Regions from separate parts of the Pseudomonas sp. LBUM1651 genome, predicted to be linked through region 2. Evidence: riboswitches for the same ligand, from Rfam matches in the RefSeq annotation. Region 2 holds a riboswitch; the other holds the start of a gene.
The links. A riboswitch is a leader RNA that binds a small molecule or an ion and turns the genes downstream of it on or off. The one in region 2 is predicted to bind cobalamin.
Positions count from the first base shown of each region.

Region 1 (10,283 bases), 1.5 Mb from region 2:
CAGGCGCAAACAACGCGGCTACAACCGTCGGATTGGACGGGAAATAAAAATGCACATAAGAAGCCGTCATCCGCCCCTCACGATAAACCGCTTCCGCGCCCCGCCCCCCATTCGGGCTCAGGCCACGAGCAATCGGCTCAAGCTCGGTACTGGTCAACGAATGGTGATAGGTATGCCCACGCAGCGAACCTTCCGGCAACTCGACCGCCTGCAACGCCAGTGCCGCCAGCCGTTTCTGCATCACCGCATCACCGGCCAGCAAACCGACCAGCTCTGCGCGAGTGCCTTCGACATCGGTCAGCGAGTCGAGCAAATACAGCATGCCGCCACACTCGGCCAACAACGGTTTGCCCGCCGCGTGGTGAGCGCGGATGGCGTTGAGCATCGGGGTGTTCTGCGCCAGCGCCACATGGTGCAATTCCGGGTAGCCGCCCGGCAGATAGAGGCTGTCAGCCTCCGGCAACTGCGCGTCGCGGATCGGCGAGAAAAACAGCAACTCGGCGCCCATGGCCCGCAGCAAGTCCAGACTTGCGCCGTAGGTGAATGCGAAGGCTTCGTCGCGGGCCACGGCAATCCGCACACCGGCCAGCAACGGCTCGGCAGCGATCACGTCCGGCGCGGCGAATTCCACTGCGGGTGGCAGCGCGACTTCGCAACTGCTGGCCAAGGCATCGGCCGCCGCATCGAGGCGCAGATCGAGATCATTCAATTCACTGGCCTGAACCAGACCGAGGTGCCGACTCGGCAATTCAATCCCGGTTTCCCGGGACAACGCGCCGTACCAGCGCAAGCCTTCAGTGAGGCTGCCTTCAAGCAATTGCGCATGGCGCAAGGTGCCCACACGGTTGGCCAGCACTCCGGCGAACGGCAAGTCCGGCTGATACTTCGCCAACCCCAACGCCAGCGCACCAAAGGTCTGCGCCATCGCCGTGCCGTCGATCACCCCGAGCACCGGCACACCGAAATGCCGCGCCAGGTCAGCGCTGGAAGGCGTTCCGTCGAACAAGCCCATGACGCCTTCGATCAGGATCAGATCCGCTTCGCCGGCGGCTTCCCATAACAGTCGACGACTTTCCTGCTCGCCGACCATCCACATGTCCAGTTGATAGACCGGCGAACCGCTGGCGCGCTCGAGAATCATCGGATCGAGAAAGTCCGGGCCGCATTTGAACACGCGCACCTTGCGCCCCTGATTGCGATGCAAACGGGCCAGCGCGGCGGTGACGGTGGTCTTGCCCTGACCAGAGGCCGGCGCGGCAATCAAGACCGCCGGGCAATGACGTGCTTGATTCACAGCTCGACGCCTTTTTGCGCTTTGATTCCGGCCTGGAAGGCGTGCTTGATGACGCCCATTTCAGTGACTGTGTCGGCCAGTTCGATCATTTCCGGCTTGGCGCCGCGACCGGTGACCACCACGTGCTGCATCGGCGGACGGGCCTGCAAGTCGCTGAGCACCTGATCGAGGTCGAGGTAGCCGTGCTTGAGGGCGATGTTCAACTCATCCAGCACCACCAGACCGATCGACGGATCACGCAACAATTCACGGGAAACGGCCCACGCGGCTTCGGCGGCGGCGATGTCACGCTGGCGGTCCTGGGTTTCCCAGGTAAAGCCCTCGCCCATCACATGAAAACGCACCTGCTCGGGAAAGCGCCGGAAAAACAGTTCTTCGCCTGTGCTGTTACGGCCCTTGATGAACTGCACCACGCCGCACTGCATGCCGTGGCCCATGGAGCGGGCGAGCATGCCGAACGCCGAGCTGCTTTTGCCTTTGCCGTTGCCGGTCAGCACCAGCAGCAGGCCGCATTCATTCGGCGAATTGGCGATGCGTTCGTCGATCACGGCTTTTTTGCGCAGCATGCGCGCCAGATGGCGTTCGTCACGATCGGGAGTATCAGTCATGGGGAGCTCTCCGTTGAGGCTGGATAACGGCGGGCAGGCACAAGAATAGACGGCAAGAAGCCTGGCATCGCCCACCGTGATGCCGCTGGATGGATCAGGCCGGTCTCCGGGCTCATGAGCGGCGTTTCGCCTGACTGCGCGCCTTCCCATGCCGATATCGACACAGTGGCAAAAATGCTCAGTCTTCACTCATTTACCGTTGCGGGGGCAGCGCCGGGATCGTGATTGTTCATGAATTGAACGAACGCACTCACCGGCTTCCCTGTTTCACTCTGTCGACCAAGGCCACAGAGCACCTGAAACAAGCCGCGAAGGTTAGAGGGTTGGGGGTGGAGCGTCAATTAAAGCCGGGACGCCGTCGGGCGAATAACTGCCGTCGATCAATTAACTGACGCCAATCTTGTGCCACACTCTCAGCGGTGATATCAAAGAGCCACAACCCCACATCACAATAACAAGGGTAAGCCACATGCAAGGCATGATCATCAGCAATCCGAAGCTGGAATTCCTGCGCCCGGTTCTCGAACGCTGGTTTGACTGTATCGACCGTTACAACGCCGTGCGCGGCGATAACGACACGCCTTACTGGTACGACGAAAAAGCCAACCTCGGCTTGCTCTCGGCCGCCGCGTGGATGGCGGAAATGGTCACGCTGCAACAGACACCGACCCGCAAACAGAACGAGGAAGGCGAACGCAACGCCCGCGCCGACCTGTTCATCGCCACCAGCGAAGAACGCGCCTACCTTCAAGCCACGCAACGCTGGCCACGGGTCAACAACCTGAACCTGACACAAGCGCTGGCCGATATCACCAGCGACGCCAGGCGCATCAGCTACACCAGCGACCTGAAACTCGGCTGCCTGTTCGTTGCACCGCAAAAAGCCCAGCACGGCGCTACCCCGGAAGAACTCCAGGACATGGTCGACGACCTGCAAAAGGAACACTCCTGCGCCGTCGCCTGGTATTTCCCCTACGCGTATCGCAAGTTGCGCAATGAAGCGGGCAACTATCACCCCGGCATCGCCGTGCTGTTCAAGGAAGCCCGCGGCTGACCGGTTGAACCATCGCGGGTCTGCGCTTCTCTATTGATCAGGTCACTGCATTTTTAGGGAAGATCAGCATGCGCAAGCCCCCGCTCGTTCTCGTCATCGCCCTCGCCGGAGGGCTCGCCGCCTGCGGTGAAACCTCCAGACTGCAAGTCTCCGACGGCACCGGCCCGTCGCCCCAACTGCCAGAGCCGAACAAGACCCTGATCCCGACGGTGAACATCGCCCCGGCGATCGGCTGGCCGGACGGGGCGAAACCCACCGCCGCCGCGGGCACTCAGGTGGCGGCGTTCGCCGAAGGCCTCGATCACCCGCGCTGGCTGTACGTGCTGCCGAACGGTGACGTGCTCGTCGCCGAAACCAACGCGCCGCCCAAACCCGACGATGGCAAAGGCGTTAAAGGCTGGGTCATGAAGCAAGTCATGGGCCGCGCGGGTGCCCGCGTGCCGAGCCCGAACCGCATTACGCTGTTGCGGGACAAGGACCATGACGGCATCGCCGAAACCCGTACGGTGTTTCTGGAAAACCTCAATTCGCCCTTCGGCATGACCCTGGTGGGCAATGACCTGTATGTCGCCGACACGGACCGCTTGCTGCGCTTCCACTATGAAAATGGCGACACGGCAATCAAGTCGCAGCCGATCAAAGTGGTTGATCTGCCGGGCGGCACGCTGAATCACCACTGGACCAAAAACGTCATCGCCAGCAAAGACGGCAGCAAGCTGTACGTGACGGTGGGCTCCAACAGCAACGTCGGCGAAAACGGCATGGATCAGGAAGAAGGTCGCGCGGCGATCTGGGAAGTGGATCGCGCCACCGGCAATCACCGGATCTTCGCCTCGGGGATTCGCAATCCAAATGGTTTGGCTTGGGAGCCGCAGACCGGTGCTCTATGGACGGCCGTCAACGAGCGGGACGAAATCGGCAGCGACCTGGTGCCGGACTACATCACTTCCGTAAAAGACGGCGGGTTCTACGGCTGGCCTTACAGCTATTACGGCCAGCACGTCGACATTCGCGTCGAGCCGCAAAATCCGGACCTGGTCGCCAAGGCCATCGCGCCGGACTACGCGGTGGGCCCGCACACCGCGTCACTGGGCCTGACGTTTGCTGAAGGCAACACGCTGCCAACGCAATTCAGGGAAGGCGCCTTCATCGGCCAGCACGGCTCGTGGAACCGCAAGCCACACAGTGGCTACAAAGTGATATTCGTGCCATTCAGTGCCGGCAAGCCGACCGGGCAACCGGTTGATGTACTCACGGGCTTCCTAAATGACGAAAAGAAAGCCATGGGCAGGCCGGTGGGTGTGGTGATTGATCGGCAGGGTGACTTGCTGGTGGCGGATGATGTGGGGAACAAGGTGTGGCGAGTGTCGATAGCGAAGTAACCCCGCCATCCTACAGTTTGCGACACAGAGTTAAACCATCGCCCAACGGCAACAGCGACAGATCAACCCGCGAGTCATCCTTCAAGGCGAGATTAAGCGCCTGGATGGCGCGGGTGTCTTCACTCTCGGGATTCTGCTCAAGCACCCGCCCGCTCCACAGCGTGTTATCGAACACCGCCAGACCTCCGACGCGCAGTAGACGCAGCGCGTGCTCCAGGTAGGCTGGATAGTTAGCCTTGTCCGCATCGATGAACATCAAATCGAATTGTCCGGGCTGATCCAACTGGGCAAGGGTTTCCAGCGCAGGCGCCAGGCGCAGGTCAATTCGTTCGGCGAGCCCTGCTTCCTGCCAGTAACGGCGCGCCGTGGCGTTGTAGTCACCAGGAATGTCACAGCAGATCAGTGAACCGTCATCCGGCAATGCCGCCGCCATGCACAACGCGCTGTAACCGGTGAAGGTGCCGACTTCCAGCAAGCGCCTGGCGCCGGTGAGCTTCACCAGCAATGCAAGGAACTGCCCCTGCTCCGGCGCCACCTGCCAGCGCGCCATCGGCAGCGCCTGGGTTTCATCGCGCAAACGCTTGAGCAGCGGCGTTTCCCTCAGGGAAACGTCGAGCAGGTATTGATACAGGGAATCGTCGAGATTGAGCGTGCGAGCGGTCATGACGACCTCTGCGAATTATGGGTTACGCGCCAGATGCTCAGGTTGCAGGACACGCTTGGCGCTGAGGTAGGCTTTCTGCCAATAAGCTTTGGACAAGCTGTCGAGCTTCACCGTGCCACCCGTGGCCGGCGCATGGACGAAGCGGCCTTCGCCGACGTAGATCCCGGCGTGGCTGACCTGGGAACCGCCATTGGTGGCGAAGAAAATCAGGTCGCCGGTTTGCAGGCCTTCCTTGCCGACATTGGCCGCTTGCATGCTGATCATCTCGCGGGTGGTGCGCGGCAGTGAAATGCCGGCGACGTCACGGTAGACATAACCGATCAGGCCGCTGCAATCGAACCCGGAATCCGGCGTATTGCCGCCCCAGCGATAAGGCGTGCCGACCAGGCCCAACGCACGAAACAGCACGTCTTCTGCCTCCGGCGAAAAAGGTTGGGATGAACCGAAAACAATCGGCGCGCGAACCACCGGTGCAGGCGGCGGTGTGCGGCTGGCGCAGGCGCTGAGCAGTGCTGCGACGAACATGAGTGCGAGGCGGGCCGACATCGTCATAAGCAGAACATCCTGATCTGGCTGCGGCTTTTTTCTGCCGACAGGGCAGAAACGAAAACCGCCTGCGCAGGACGCAGGCGGTTTGCCATCAATAATAGATCAGGATTCTAGCGGGTACGCGGCAAACTTCAAGTAAGACTTTAAGTTCGCCTTACAAACTATCCGGCTACTTTGTTGCAGAGCGGCCGTTGTCGCCACTGATGTGGCGACAGGCTAGACAATTACTTGCGTGCCGTGACCACGGTCGGGGCCATCGCGAGTGCGCGCTTGGCTTCGATGAAGGTCTTGCTCCAGTAGCTGTCACCCAGGCTATCGACCCGGACACCACCGCTTTTGCGGCTGCTGGAGTGGATGAACTGGTTGTCACCGAGATAGATCCCGGCGTGACTGACACGACCGCGACGGCCGTTGGTGGCGAAGAACAGCAGATCGCCCGGCTTGAGCGCACTGCGAGCAACCAGCGGAGCGTCCACGTTGATCATTTCGCGGGTGGAACGCGGCAGGTTCATGCCGGCCTCTTCACGGAACAGGTAACCGATGAAGCCGCTGCAATCAAAGCCAGCCTCGGAGGTGCCGCCGAAACGGTAACGGGTACCGATCAGGGACATGCCACGTTCGAGGATGCTGTCGGCCAGAACCGGAAGCTGGTAGGACTTGCCATCGGCGAAGTCTGCCAGTTCTTTATCGGTGGCCATGCCGTCCTGGTAAAGAGCTTCCTGGAAAAGAACGGAAGAGGATTGCGCAGTAACTGAATTGTTAACCTGCTGTTGAGGCGCTTGCTCCGACACTGGAGAGTGGGCAGCGCAACCGAACAACAGGGTGACGAGTGCGAGAGGCACGAGGGGTGCAAAGCGATTTAGCATGGGCACGACCGTGGCTGATAGTTGTAAAGAAGCCGAGACTATGCCCACTATCATCCTCATTTGCAAATTCAATCGAACTTTATGTGACTTTCCGGTTTCGCGTTTCCATCTAAGCGCTTAAGCCCCATTTAGACGCTTGCGCAGCCTACACCCTGTAGGAAAGCGCACTTTTTGGCGCCTGAAATATGCCAAAAACCTTGTAGGGCTTGGGTTTTACCAGCCCAGCGTCTCTTTTAGAAACGGAATGGTCAGCTTGCGCTGAGCTTGAAGGGAGGCCTGATCGAGACGCTCAAGCAGCTCGAACAGCGCACTCATGCTGCGAGTGCCGCGGGTCAGGATAAAATGCCCGACTTCGTCGGTCAGGTGCAATCCACGACGGGACGCACGAAGTTGCAGGGCGCGCAATTTGTCTTCGTCGGACAGCGGTCGCATCTGGAAGATCAGCGCCAGCGTGAGACGGGATTTCAGGTCCGCAAGCTTCACCGGCAATTCACGCGGTGACGTCGATGCGGCAATCAGCAGGCGCCGACCGCTGTCACGCAGGCGATTGAACAGATGGAACAACGCCTCTTCCCAGTCCGCCTTGCCGGCAACCGCCTGCAGATCATCCAGGCAGACCAGTTCGTACTGTTCGAGGTTGTCGAGAATTTCAATGCCGCGATCCATCAACTCAGCCAGTGGCAGATACACCGCCGGCTCACCCATCTGCTCGAAGCGCAAGCAGGCTGCCTGCAACAAATGCGTGCGCCCTACCCCGTGCTTGCCCCAGAGGTAAATCAGGCTTTCGGTCCAGCCGGCGTCGGCTTCGCACAGCCGCTCGACATAGCCGAGTGCAGCGGCATTGGCGCCTGGGTAGTAATTGATAAAGGTAGCGTCATCACGCAGACGCACACCTAGGGGCAGCTGAATCGGTTTCATGCTGACTGAACAGTTCCAAAGGAACCGTTAGTGGCCTCTGTGTAAAGTTTGCGAAGTTTATACCCGTGAAGCTGACCGCACAATGCGACAGACCATAAGCAAAATCAAAGGTTTGCGTTATCGCACCGGTTTCATGAGCGTTTCTTTGGTAGCGCATGTGACAGCCGCCCATGGGACACGGGCGAGCCTGGCACTGAACCAGGCCGCCCGCAACGCGTCATCGGCGATCTCTAGAGCTCAGGTTCGTCGACGCCACCGTAGATATCCGAATCTTTATACAAATCATGCACATGGCGCACCAGCACCATGATCACCGCCGCCACCGGGAGCGCCAGCAGCACGCCGGTAAAACCGAACAGCTCACCACCGGCCAGAATCGCAAAGATCACCGCCACCGGGTGCAGACCGATCCGGTCGCCCACCAGCAACGGCGTCAGCACCATGCCCTCCAGCGCCTGGCCAACCATGAACACCGCGACGATGCCAACCATGGGGTACAAGTCGCCACCGAACTGGAACAAACCGGCAATCAGCGCCGCGCCAATCCCGATGACAAACCCCATGTACGGCACTATCGCCGCCAGACCGGCGATCATCCCGATCAGCAACCCCAGCTCGAGCCCGACCAGCATCAGGCCCGCCGAATAGATCACGCCCAGCGCCACCATCACCAGCAATTGCCCGCGCACGAACGCGCCGAGCACTTCATGGCATTCGCCCGCCAGGATCACCACGCGCTCTTCACGGTCACGGGGCAGCAGGCTGCGGATCTTGGCCATCATCAGGTCCCAGTCCCGCAACAGATAAAAGCTCACCACCGGGATCAGCACCAGATTGGCCAGCCAACCGATCAATGCAAGGCCGGATGCGGTCGCCTGGCTCAGCACCACGCCGACGATGTCGGTGGTCTGGCCCATGTGCTCGCTGATCGCCGCTTTGAGCTTGTCGAACTTCCAGAAACCATCCGACAACCCGAACTTCGATTGCGCCCACGGCAATGCGGTGTGCTGCAACCAGTCGAGCATCTGCGGCGCCAGTTCATACAGGCGAAACAACTGCTTGACGAGCATCGGCACCAGCACCAGCAGCAAGGCGGTGAAGATCAAGGTGAACAGCGCGAACACCGACACTACGCCCCAGGTCCGGGACAGGCCGGCCTTTTCCAGCCGATCCACCAGCGGGTCGAATAGGTAGGCCAACAGCAACGCCACCAGAAACGGCGTCAGAATCGGATGCAACAGCCAGATAAACGCGCAGAGCAGAACCACCCCACCCAACCAGAACCAACGCCGCGTATCGGCCATGTACCACTCCATCTGCATCTATATAAAGAAAGAAAACCTTACCAACGGAAACGCAACTGCGGCACCGGTGCAGGCGTTGGCGCGACAGCAGGCGTCGAGCCCTCGGCTACCGGCTGAACAGGCACGGTCGGTGCGGGGGCCTCACCTGCCGGAACCTCTTGCAACTTCGCCAGCGACAACTGTGACCGCAGCTGCTCGGCGCTGCCATTGACCCGGTAGAGAACCCGGTCCGCGTCAACACTCTGCAGGCGCGCGCCGAACGGCTCGAGCAAACGCCCAAGCGTCGCATAACGCTCCAGATTCATGCCCTGCACTTCCAGCAACTGCTCGCCCGAGCTACCGGGCTTGACCACAAAGCGTGGCGCCAGGCGCTGACTGACCGCGAGCAGTACCGCATCGGCCACGGCGGCCTGATCCGCGCCCTGCACGCTGCCCGCCTCCTTCTGATCGCCCAGCCACAGATGCCATTTGGCCTGCCACTGACCACCCTCTTCACGGGCATGCACGGCCAGCAAGGCGTCAGCATTGTAGCGATCCGATGCGCCGCGCAATGGCGTCGCATCCGTGCCTTCAAGATTCGGTGCCGTGGCGACCAGTTGCTCGCTCAGGTCCGCCAGTGGCAGACGCAGCGGCAGACCACGGTGTTGCGCCGCGCGACGTAACGGCGCAGCACTGGCCTGACCGTCACCGACCAGACTCGAACCTTCGGTCGAGTCGTTCAGCCACCACGTCAGAATCGATGGCCGGTTCGCGCCCCACAACGACAGCCCGGCACGGCGCAACGCCTGCTCGGTGCTGGCCGGGTCGAAATCCACCTTCAGCACTTCCGGCGGGCCTGCGTCGAAACCGTACTGGCTGATGATCTGCTGCGGGTCCTTGCGAATGGCCGCCAACCCCGGACTTTGCACAGCCTTGGGATCGCCGGTCAGGCGCAACACCAGCGTGTCGAGCGCACGCTGAGTGGCTTGATCGCGCTCTTCTGGCGCCTGACTGGTGACAGGCTCGCGCACCTGATAGAGGCTTTTGACGGTTTCGGCATGACTCGCCAGGCTGACCAGAGACAAACAACCCACAAACAATGATCTGAAAAAACGCATGGAAGATTCCTGACGACAAGAGCGGCTGGAACTGACCGCATGAAGATAATCGAGCAAGGCTGTGACCATCGCCCGACGCCAAACATTCACACGTCCCGGTTAAGTTTTTCGCACTGCCATAACGATAGACGGTTAATCGCGATACCTTATACAGCCAAGCGGGAGGCGACCAACACGGGCAATACCGGTTTTTTTGTATCGATATGCCCCTGCTGTCGGCCTGAGGATGGCCGCTGCCCCTCAAGCCTGATAAAATCGCGCGCCTTCGCAGACCGGCAACAGCCGGGCACCCTGAAATTCGCGCAAGGCACATGCCCTTCGTTTGTTTCGGCGGTCCCACTGGACTCGGTCGTTACCCCTGAATCCCCCCTAAAGGCCTGGATCATGAGCAAGCAACCCTCCCTGAGCTACAAGGACGCCGGTGTAGACATCGACGCCGGTGAAGCATTGGTCGAACGCATCAAGAGCGTCGCCAAGCGCACTGCGCGCCCGGAAGTCATGGGCGGCCTGGGCGGTTTTGGCGCCCTCTGCGAAATCCCGGCCGGCT
Region 1 covers NZ_CP166805.1:1,802,116-1,812,398, reverse strand. The annotation lists gene ACA066_RS08395 (cobyrinic acid a,c-diamide synthase CobB) at 1-1,294, opposite strand, end outside; gene cobO (cob(I)yrinic acid a,c-diamide adenosyltransferase) at 1,291-1,902, opposite strand; cobalamin riboswitch at 1,983-2,217, opposite strand; gene ACA066_RS08385 (hypothetical protein) at 2,372-2,956, shown strand; gene ACA066_RS08380 (PQQ-dependent sugar dehydrogenase) at 3,025-4,338, shown strand; gene ACA066_RS08375 (O-methyltransferase) at 4,349-5,002, opposite strand; gene ACA066_RS08370 (C40 family peptidase) at 5,018-5,554, opposite strand; gene ACA066_RS08365 (C40 family peptidase) at 5,776-6,417, opposite strand; gene hda (DnaA regulatory inactivator Hda) at 6,631-7,335, opposite strand; gene ACA066_RS08355 (AI-2E family transporter) at 7,566-8,639, opposite strand; gene ACA066_RS08350 (DUF2066 domain-containing protein) at 8,678-9,736, opposite strand; gene purM (phosphoribosylformylglycinamidine cyclo-ligase) at 10,121-10,283, shown strand, end outside.
Region 1: linked by a shared signal. The riboswitch ahead of cobO (cob(I)yrinic acid a,c-diamide adenosyltransferase) and the one ahead of ACA066_RS15365 (CbtB domain-containing protein) in region 2 are both predicted to bind cobalamin.

Region 2 (10,283 bases):
AGTGACACCGGGAATAATTTCAAACGGAATATCGAGCTCACGCAGGTAGCGAATCTGTTCGCCAATCGCGCCAAAGAGGCTTGGGTCGCCGGAATGTACCCGCGCCACGTCCTGGCCTTTGGCATGGGCGGCTTTGATCAGTTCGATGATCTGTTCCAGGTGCAGTTCGGCGCTGTTGACCACCTGTTCGGCGTTGTGGCCTTCCAGTACGGCGGCGGGCACCAGTGAGCCGGCGTAGATGATCAACGGGCAGCTGCGGATCAGGCGTTGGCCTTTGACAGTGATCAGTTCCGGGTCGCCGGGACCTGCGCCAATGAAGTAGACGGTCATCGTCGTTTCCTGTCAGAAAAAGGGGCCGGGCAAGGCTTCAGATGAAGATTGCTCATGATCGAAGGCGGGGATTATCGAGGATTTTGCGCAGCGCTGGCCAATGCCAGGGTCGCCTGGGCGTATTTTTGTCGCGAGATCAGCAGTTTGGCCGGTGCCTGAGCCAGTTGTTCAGCGAGGGCGAGGGCGGCGCTTTCCGCTACGCCATAGCAGCCGGTGCGCTCAAAAGCGATGTCCGAGCGGTGGCTGAGTTGTGGTTGATAACCGGCCAGTTGCTCACTGCTGAAGTACATCAAGGGCAGCGCGAGTTGTAGGGCGAGTTCGATCAGGCCAGGTTCTTCACGCTTCAGGTCGATGCTGGCCAGAGCCTTGATCTGGTGAAGTTCGATGTGATGCGCCTGTAACGCCTGATCGAGTAACGCCCGCAGCGTGCTGACAGGGCAGCCGCGCTGGCAGCCCAGGCCGACCACTAAAGTCGGCGCTGTGCTGGTATCCGTCATGCGTGGTATTGGCCATCGCTTTTACGGCGGAACAACCAGGCGCTGATCAGGCCCAGGGCCAGCCAGAACGCCACGTTGGTCAGCTGCGAAGCGATTTTGAACTGGGCTTCCAGGGCTTCCGGCGCGAGCATCGAGTGCACTTCCGGTTGCGGCGCGCCGATGACGTGAGGAACGGCGAGAATCGCCACGCCCAGTATCTTCATCAGCCAGTGACGGCTGAACACGATCAGCGCGATGCCGACTGCGGTGGACGCTGCCGTGCCGATCCACCAGATTTGCCGTTGTGCCAGGTCCGCCGCGGCAGTGCCCGGCAGTTCAGGTGGCAGGCCAAGCGTCGGGGCCAGCACGAACGTCGCGTAACCGGCGAGGCCCCAGAGCAGGCCCTGGGAGGTTTTGGTCGGCGCACGCAAGGTGTAGAGGCCGGCGAGCATCAGCGCGAAACCGACAGCCACCACCAGGTTACCGCCAGTCGTCGACAGCACGCGTTGCCAGCCGTCTTCCGGTTCCCAGGCTTCGGCATCATGGGTGTGAGCGGCGGTACCGGCGGCGTGTTCGTGAACTTCAACAGCGGCCGGCTCGGATTTTTCGTAAGTCTCGGCCTGCAGAATGAGCGGGGCGACCCAGAAACTTTGCAGCAGAGTCAGCAACAGGGCGGCCAGCAGCCCGGTGAAACCTGCGGTTTGCGCAATACGCTTGATCATGTCGGCAGGTCTCAATGGCACGGGAAAGCGGAGCTGTGACGGGTATCGTGCGCGGCGTTGTGCACCGCTTCGATGTGCGAGAAACCGGCGAAATACACAAGGCACGCGCCAAGGATCGATGCGCATACGGCAGCGGTCAGGCGTTGAGTCAGGGTCGTGGTGGTGCTGGCCGTTGTGTGGCTAGTGCTGCTGATGATCGACATGGCGCTTCCCTCTGGTCTGTCAGCGGGTGAATAGAGCGCATGGAAGATCCCTGCGAATCGGGCTCGCAGAGATTCAAACAGCGCCCGCCCACCGCGGGTTTGTTATTCAGTGAACGTAATCGTCACTTTGTGTTGCGGGCCGGTCTCCGGGCTTGCGAGGGGCTTGGGCGTCAGCCGAAACCTGCAAGCGTCACCTTCCCATGCCGAACTGCCGGCACAGTGGATCTGACGCTTCGCTCGCTTACCGTTGCGGGGGCAGCACCGGACTGACATGGCTTTGAGTAAAGCACATGATTCACCGGTTTCCCGTTTCACCCTGTGAAGGGCACCCGTAACAAGGTGTGTAGGAGAGCATGGGCGGGGGTTGGGCGTCAATTGGCAGGGGTTCTCATCTTGAAACCGAGTTGAACCTTTGGCGGGCAAGCCTTGCTCAGGACAGTGGTGTTCCTTGGAGCAAGGCTTGCCCGCGAAGGGGCCGGTGCGGCTGACACAAGACATTGACCCGCCCCAAGACGATGCGTAGCCTTGCGCTTTCGAGGTTCTTCGGTGTTTGCCGAAGCTAAGAAGGGAACGCGGTCGATGCCGCGGCTGCCCCCGCAACTGTGAACGGTGATGTTCGCTGCCACGCCACTGCACGCTCCAGCCCTGGAGCCCGCGGGAAGGCGCAGCCAACGCCAGTCTAGCGACAGGCACACCGTCAGCCAGGAGACCTGCCTCGACACGAATTCTCACTACAACCGGGCGGGGTGATCCGGTGGCGAAATCTTCCGCGCGCGCATCCGTCGCAGCGGTCGTCGTCCCGTATGCCCGCCACCTTGCCAAAGGGCATCCGATGAAAACACTGGCCAAACTCCCCGTCACCATCGTTACCGGCTTCCTCGGCTCGGGCAAAACCACCTTGCTGCGGCACATGCTCGACAACGCTCAGGGCCGCCGCATCGCGGTGATCGTCAACGAGTTCGGCGAACTGGGCATCGACGGCGAAATCCTCAAGCAATGCTCCATCGGCTGCACCGAAGAAGAAGCCAACGGCCGGGTCTACGAACTGGCCAATGGCTGCTTGTGCTGCACCGTCCAGGAAGAGTTCTTTCCGGTGATGCGCGAACTGGTCGCTCGTCGCGGCGACCTCGACCACATCCTGATCGAAACCTCCGGTCTGGCCCTGCCAAAGCCGCTGGTTCAAGCCTTCCAGTGGCCGGAAATCCGCAGCGCCTGCACGGTTGACGCGGTGATCACCGTCGTCGACAGCCCGGCCGTTGCCGCCGGCACTTTCGCTGCCTTCCCGGATCAGGTCGACGCCCAGCGCAAACTCGACCCGAACCTGGACCACGAATCGCCACTGCACGAACTGTTCGCCGACCAACTCGCCAGCGCCGACTTGGTGATTCTCAACAAGGCCGATCTGATCAGCCCGGAAGACCTGGCCCGCGTACGCCTGGAAGTCGCCGAAGAACTGCCGCCGGCGGTGAAAGTCATCGAAGCCAGCAGCGGTCGCCTGCCACTGGACGTGCTGATCGGCCTCGGAGCCGGTTCCGAAGAGCACATCGACAGCCGTCACAGCCATCACGATCACCATCATGAAGGCGAAGATGATCACGATCACGACGCGTTCGACTCCATTTCCATCGAACTGCCACAAGCCGATGAAAGCCTGCTGCTGGACGCGCTGACCCAACTGGTGGTCAAGCACGGCATCCTGCGGGTCAAAGGTTTCGCTGCCATTCCGAACAAACCGATGCGCCTGCTGATCCAGGGCGTGGGCATGCGTTTCGACAAGCACTTCGATCGTCAGTGGGGCGCCGATGAAGCGCGCACCACGCGTCTGGTGTTGATCGGTCAGGAGCTGGACGCCGCGCAACTCGAAGCGCAACTGCGCGCCGCGCTCAGCGTTTAACCATGCACCTGCTCAGGACCCAGCCCGGCGGTTTCGTGTCGGACGACAACATTGCCGACCTTGGACAAACCCCCGCCGAGCTGGTGATCCTGTGCAGCGGCGATTCCAGCCTGGCGCTGCTCGCCGAAGCGGCGCAGCAATTGCCGGACCATTACCCGAGTGTGCGTCTGGCCAACCCGATGCAGGTGCAGAACCACGCCTCGGTCGATTTGTATGTCGACGAAGTGCTGCGCCACGCCAAGGTGATTTTGATCTCGTTGCACGGCGGCATTGCTTATTGGCGTTACGGCGTCGAGCGTCTGGTCGAGCTTTCGCAGCGCGGCGTGCAGCTGATTCTGGTGCCTGGCGATGATCGCCCGGACCCGGAACTCAGCGACCTCAGCACCGTTGGCGCCGAAGACCGCGACCGGCTCTGGCATTACCTGCGTCAGGGCGGCATGGCCAACGCCCTCGATCTGTTTCGCTGCCTGGCCAATCGCTGGCTGGATCGCGACTATGCGTGGGCCGAGCCACAAACCCTGCCGCGCACCGCGATCTACCACCCGCAAAAAAGCCCCGCCGCATTGAGTGATTGGCAGGCCGACTGGCAGGCCGGTCAACCGGTGGCGGCGGTGCTGTTTTACCGCTCGCATTTGCAGGCGGCGAATACCGCGTTCATCGATGTTTTCTGCCAGCGTTTGCAAACGGCGGGGTTAAACCCCTTGCCGATTGCCGTGGCCAGCCTGAAAGAGCCCGGCTGCCTGACGGTGGTCGAGGACTGGCTGGATGAGGTCGAAGCAGGGGTGATTCTCAACACCACCGGTTTCGCCCAATCCAGTCCCGAAGCGCCGCATTTGCGACCGTTTCGCCGCAATATCCCAGTGATCCAGGCGATCTGCGCCCAGGACAACGAACCCGGTTGGCGGGCCAGCGAACAGGGCCTCGGCCCGCGGGATCTGGCGATGCACATCGCGCTGCCGGAACTGGATGGGCGGATCATCAGCCGCCCGATCAGCTTCAAGGACCTGGCGTGGCGCAGCGAGCGCAGTCAGTCCGATGTGGTCTGCTACCGGCCTGCACCTGAACGCATGGATTTTGTCGCCGAACTGGCGCGGCGCTGGATCGATCTGGCGCGGCTGCCGAACAGCGAAAAACGCATCGCCCTGATCCTCGCCAATTACCCGACCCGTGACGGGCGCATTGGCAATGGCGTCGGCCTCGATACACCTGTCGCAGCGTTGAACATCCTCCGTGCGTTGCATGCAGAAGGTTATCCGCTGCCCGCCGAACTGCCGGGCAGCGGCACCGCGTTGATCCAGCAATTGCTCGGCGGTGTCAGCAACGACCTCGACACCCTCGACCAGCGTCCGTGTCATCAAAGCCTGGCGCTGGACGACTACAACTCGATGTTCAACGCCTTGCCCGAGGCCAACCGCCAAGCCGTGCTGGAACGCTGGGGCACGCCCGAAAGCGATCCGATGTTCCGCGGCGGGCGGATGATGATCACCGGACTGCGTTTCGGCCTGACCTTCATCGGCATTCAACCGGCGCGCGGTTATCAGGTCGATCCGAGCGCGGTCTATCACGACCCGGATCTGGTGCCGCCCCACGGTTATCTGGCGTTCTACTTCTGGTTGCGCAACACCTATGGCGCTCACGGTGTGATCCACGTCGGCAAGCACGGCAACCTTGAATGGCTGCCGGGCAAAGGCGTCGGGCTGTCGGAGAACTGCTGGCCGGACGCGTTGCTCGGGCCGCTGCCGAACATCTATCCGTTTATCGTCAACGATCCGGGCGAGGGCGCCCAGGCCAAGCGTCGAACCCAGGCGGTGATCATCGATCACCTGATGCCGCCGCTGACCCGCGCCGAAACCTACGGCCCGCTACGCAACCTTGAGTTGCTGGCCGACGAATATTACGAAGCGCAATTGCTGGATCCGCGTCGCGCCCGGGAATTGCAGCGCGACATCCTGCAACTGGTGCGCGACACGCACATCGACCGCGAGCTGCAACTGGACGAGAAACTCGACAGCGACGCCGATGCGGCGATCTGGTTGCCGCGCCTCGACACTTACCTGTGCGATTTGAAAGAGTCGCAGATCCGTGACGGCCTGCACATCTTTGGCGAGTCGCCGACCGGACGGTTGCGCATCGATACGTTGCTCGCCTTGCTGCGCATTCCGCGTGGCGACGGGCGAGGGGCGCAATCGAGTGTGTTAAGGGCATTGGCCAAGGCGTTCGGATTGGGTTTCGATCCGCTGGATTGTGCGTTGGCCGAGCCTTGGGTTGGGCCCCGGCCGGATGCCTTGTTAGCGATCAGCGATGAACTTTGGCGCACCGCAGGCGATACCCGCGAACGCCTGGAACTGTTCGCCGCGCAACTCATCGCGCAAACCCTGAATACCGACGCCGAACCCCGTGGGAACGAGCCTTTGTGGCGAGGGGGCTTGCCCCCGTTGGACTGCGCAGCAGTCCCTGTTTTTGGGGCCGCTTCGCGACCCAACGGGGGCAAGCCCCCTCGCCACAAAAGCCTGCTCCCACAGGAGGCGAGTTGGTCTGAGGTTAACGCCATCCTCGACAACCTGCACGAAGTCGTCGCACCTCGACTGGACGCCTGCGGCCCCGCAGAAATATGCGGTCTGCTCGACGCCCTCAGCGGTCGTTTCGTTCCGGCCGGGCCTAGCGGCGCGCCCAGTCGCGGTCGTCTGGACGTGCTGCCGACCGGGCGCAATTTCTATTCGGTGGACGTGCGCAATCTGCCGACCACCACTGCGTGGCGCATCGGTTTCCAGTCGGCGAACCTGATTCTTGAGCGGCACTTGCAGGATCACGGTGATCACCTGCGTCAGCTCGGCCTGTCGGTCTGGGGCACTGCGACCATGCGCACCGGCGGCGATGACATCGCGCAAGCCATGGCGCTGATGGGCGTGCGCCCGGTGTGGGCGACGGGCAGTCAGCGCGTCGATGATTTTGAAATCCTGCCGCTGAGTTTGCTGGACCGTCCGCGGGTCGACGTGACCTTGCGCGTGTCCGGTTTCTTCCGTGATGCGTTTGCCAATCTGATCCGTCTGTTCGACGCCGCCGTGCAAGCGGTCGCCGCGCTGGATGAACCGGACGATCTCAATCCATTGGCGGCCAAGGTCCGCGCCGAACGCGAAGCGTTGCTGCAATCGGGCCTTGATGAAGAAGCGGCCAAACGGCAGGCCGGTTGGCGCATCTTCGGCGCCAAACCCGGTGCTTACGGCGCTGGCGTGCAAGGGGCAATCGACGGTCGTTTGTGGCAAAGCCGCGAGGACCTGGCCGAGGTGTACCTGAACTGGGGCGGCTACGCTTACGGCGGTTCCGACGAAGGCACCGCCGCCCGCAAGCAGTTCGCCCAACGCCTGAGCCAGGTTCAGGCCGTGCTGCAAAACCAGGACAACCGCGAGCATGACTTGCTCGATTCCAACGACTATTACCAGTTCCAGGGCGGCATGCTCGCCGCCGTGGAAAGCCTGAGCGGCGAAGCGGCGGCCAGTTACCATGGTGATCACAGTCAGCCGGACTTACCGAAGATTCGCACGCTGAAGGAAGAGCTGAACCGGGTGATCCGCTCGCGGGCGGCCAACCCGAAGTGGATCGACGGCGTGAAGCGCCACGGCTACAAAGGTGCGTTTGAGCTGGCGGCCACGGTCGATAACCTGTTTGCCTTCGACGCAACGACGCAGTTGATCGACGATCACCAGTACGCGTTGCTGGCGGATGCTTATTTGCTGGACCCGGTGACCCGGGAGTTTGTCCGTGAACATAATCCGCATGCCTTGCGCGACATGACCGAACGGATGCTGGAAGCGCAGCAGCGCGGGATGTGGAAGGAACCGGGCGAGTACCGCGAGGCGCTGGAGAATTTGTTGCTGGACATCGAAGAAGACAGTTGACTGGCGAACAGGGGACACCTGTGGCGAGGGGGCTTGCCCCCGTTGGGTCGCGAAGCGGCCCTCGCTTTTTTCAGATACACCGAGTTCTCTGGATTTACGACTGCTGCGCAGTCGAACGGGGCGATGCGGCGTTCCGACAAGCCCCCTCGCCACAGAGTAATCACCGACCATGACCGAGTATTGAAGATGACCGACACCCCGCATTTCCCCTTATCCGCCGTGGTCGGCGCCGACGACTTGAAACTCGCCCTGTACCTCACCGCCATCGACCCGAAAATTGGCGGCGTGCTGATTGAAGGTCCGCGCGGCATGGCCAAATCCACCCTGGCCCGAGGCCTCGCGGACCTGCTCGCCAGCGGTCAATTCGTCACCTTGCCGCTCGGCGCCACGGAAGAACGCCTGGTCGGCACCCTCGACCTCGACGCGGCCCTGAGTGAAGGTCGCGCGCAGTTTTCTCCCGGTGTATTGGCCAAGGCCGACGGTGGTGTGCTTTACGTCGATGAAGTCAATCTGCTGCCCGATCATCTCGTGGACCTGCTGCTCGACGTCGCCGCCAGCGGCACCAACCTGATCGAGCGCGATGGCATTTCCCACCGGCATTCGGCGAAGTTCGTGCTGATTGGCACGATGAACCCGGAAGAGGGTGAACTGCGGCCGCAACTGCTCGACCGCTTTGGGTTGAACGTGGCGCTCAGTGGCCATACCGCACCGGCCCAACGTGGTCAGATCATCCGCCGGCGTCTTGATTTCGACAGCGATCCGCAGCGGTTCTGCGCCGAGTGGGAGAGCCAGCAACAGTCGCTGCGTGAGCGTTGTGAGAATGCGCGCAGCACACTGGCGAGCATCCCCCTCGACGATGAAGCGCTGGCACAGATTACCGAACGTTGTTTCGCCGCCGGTGTCGATGGCCTGCGCGCCGACCTGGTCTGGCTGCGCGCCGCCCGCGCCCATGCGGCGTGGCGGGGGGCGAGCGCGATTGCCGAAGACGATATCGACGCGGTTGCCGAATTCGCCTTGCGTCACCGTCGTCGCGAACAATCGCCACCGGCGCCGCAGCAGTCCTGGCAACCCTCACCACAACAATCCAGCCCGAGTGAAGGCCAGGGCCAGTGGGGCGAAATGCCTGCCCAGGCGCTGCCGGTCGGTGCCCGACGCGAAGTGCCGAGCTGGCCAAAAAAGCCCTAGGCATTCGCCCTCGATCTGATGCGGGGGCGAATGCCAGACCCCGCGCCGGGCAGCTGGCCAACGGCAAACAGGGCAAACGTCAGGCTGCGCGCAGCGGCTCGATCAACTGGCCCGGCACCTTGCTCAATGGCCGTCCTCGTCAACGCCAGGATGTGCTGTTTCATTTGCGCACCCGTTCGCCACACGAACTGTGGCTGGTGATTGTCGACGCCTCGGCCTCGACGCGCCGGCATCAGGCATTGAGCGATGCCAAGGGTTTGCTGGCGCAGCTGTTCGACGACGCTTACCGCCAACGCGCACGCCTGGCGTTGTTGACGGCCAGCGGTCATGCACCCACGTGGCAAGTGCAGGGGTTGAAAGCTTCCACCGGTTTACGCCACTGGCTCGATGGCCTCGGCGCGGGCGGTGGCACGCCGTTGCTGGCGGCGCTCGGCGAGGCGGGGCGATGGCTCGCGGAACGACAAAAACGCTTTCCGGCGGAACAGCAGCGGTTGTTGCTCGTGACGGATGGGCGATTGAAGGATTGGTCGAGGTTGCCGGCGCTGGAGTGTCCGGGGCTTCTGATCGACATTGAGCGCGGGCCGATTCGGCTGGGTCGGGCGCAGCAGTTGGCGACAGAGCTACAGGCGGATTATCGGCATATTGATGAGCTGATTTCAGGCTGAAAGTTGTGCTGCCTGTACTGGCCTCTTCGCGGGCAAGCCTCGCTCCTACAGGGGATATGTGTCTGCTACAGATCCCCGTAGGAGCGAGGCTTGCCCGCGAATGGGTCACCTCGGTATCTGATAATCACGGCCAATCCGCATCGCTGCCCTATGCTCTGAAAGCAAGCCATTCACAGGAGTGAAGCATGCGTGTTCTCGCCACAAACAGTCAGGACGATTTCCGCGTCAAAGCCTACGCCGGCACCAACGGCGTGCTGCTGGCCATGAACCTGGCCGAATCCCGTCGCACAGGCCTGCTGGGTTTCGCCATCGAAAAACAGCAGGGCAGCAAGCCCTGGTTGTTCCTGTTCAACAGCCTGACGTTCCCCGGCAAGGCGCATACGTTTCCACAGTTTCACGCCACCCCGAGCGATCTCGCGCCGTTGCAGAAATTCCGCTGGGCCGATTACGCGGTCAATCCGGGGATGACGATCCATTACCGGATTCACCTGGCGTACGGCAGCGCTGACGCACCGCAGCTGGGCGAATACCTGGAAGTGACTGTCACATCCGACAATGGCCAGCCGCAGCATCAAAGCGTGATCTTCAACCGCGCGGTGGCCGCCAGTCAGGCGTTCCAGCGCAAATTTCCCGAGCTCGACGCGTTGATCAGTGCCAACAAAAACCTGCCCATCGAAGCCTGGCCCGATGCCCCTCGACAATGGCTGGAAAATGGTCTGCTCGGGCGCTTGCTGGGGTTCATCGCGCGGGCGGTGGATGATCAGTGGGCGCTGGACATTGCCATTTACGAATACGAGTTGGAGGTGATCGTCGATGCCGTCAACGCGGCGTTCGAACGCGGCGTAAAGGTTCGCGTGCTGTATCACGCACAACCCGACGATGACGACACCGTCATCAACGAAGCCAGCCTGG
Region 2 covers NZ_CP166805.1:3,301,749-3,312,031, reverse strand. The annotation lists gene cobM (precorrin-4 C(11)-methyltransferase) at 1-330, opposite strand, end outside; gene ACA066_RS15375 (cobalamin biosynthesis protein) at 402-827, opposite strand; gene ACA066_RS15370 (CbtA family protein) at 824-1,528, opposite strand; gene ACA066_RS15365 (CbtB domain-containing protein) at 1,540-1,731, opposite strand; cobalamin riboswitch at 1,852-2,079, opposite strand; cobalamin riboswitch at 2,251-2,463, shown strand; gene cobW (cobalamin biosynthesis protein CobW) at 2,564-3,625, shown strand; gene cobN (cobaltochelatase subunit CobN) at 3,628-7,521, shown strand; gene ACA066_RS15350 (magnesium chelatase ATPase subunit I) at 7,708-8,706, shown strand; gene ACA066_RS15345 (vWA domain-containing protein) at 8,631-9,371, shown strand; gene ACA066_RS15340 (phospholipase D-like domain-containing protein) at 9,557-10,283, shown strand, end outside.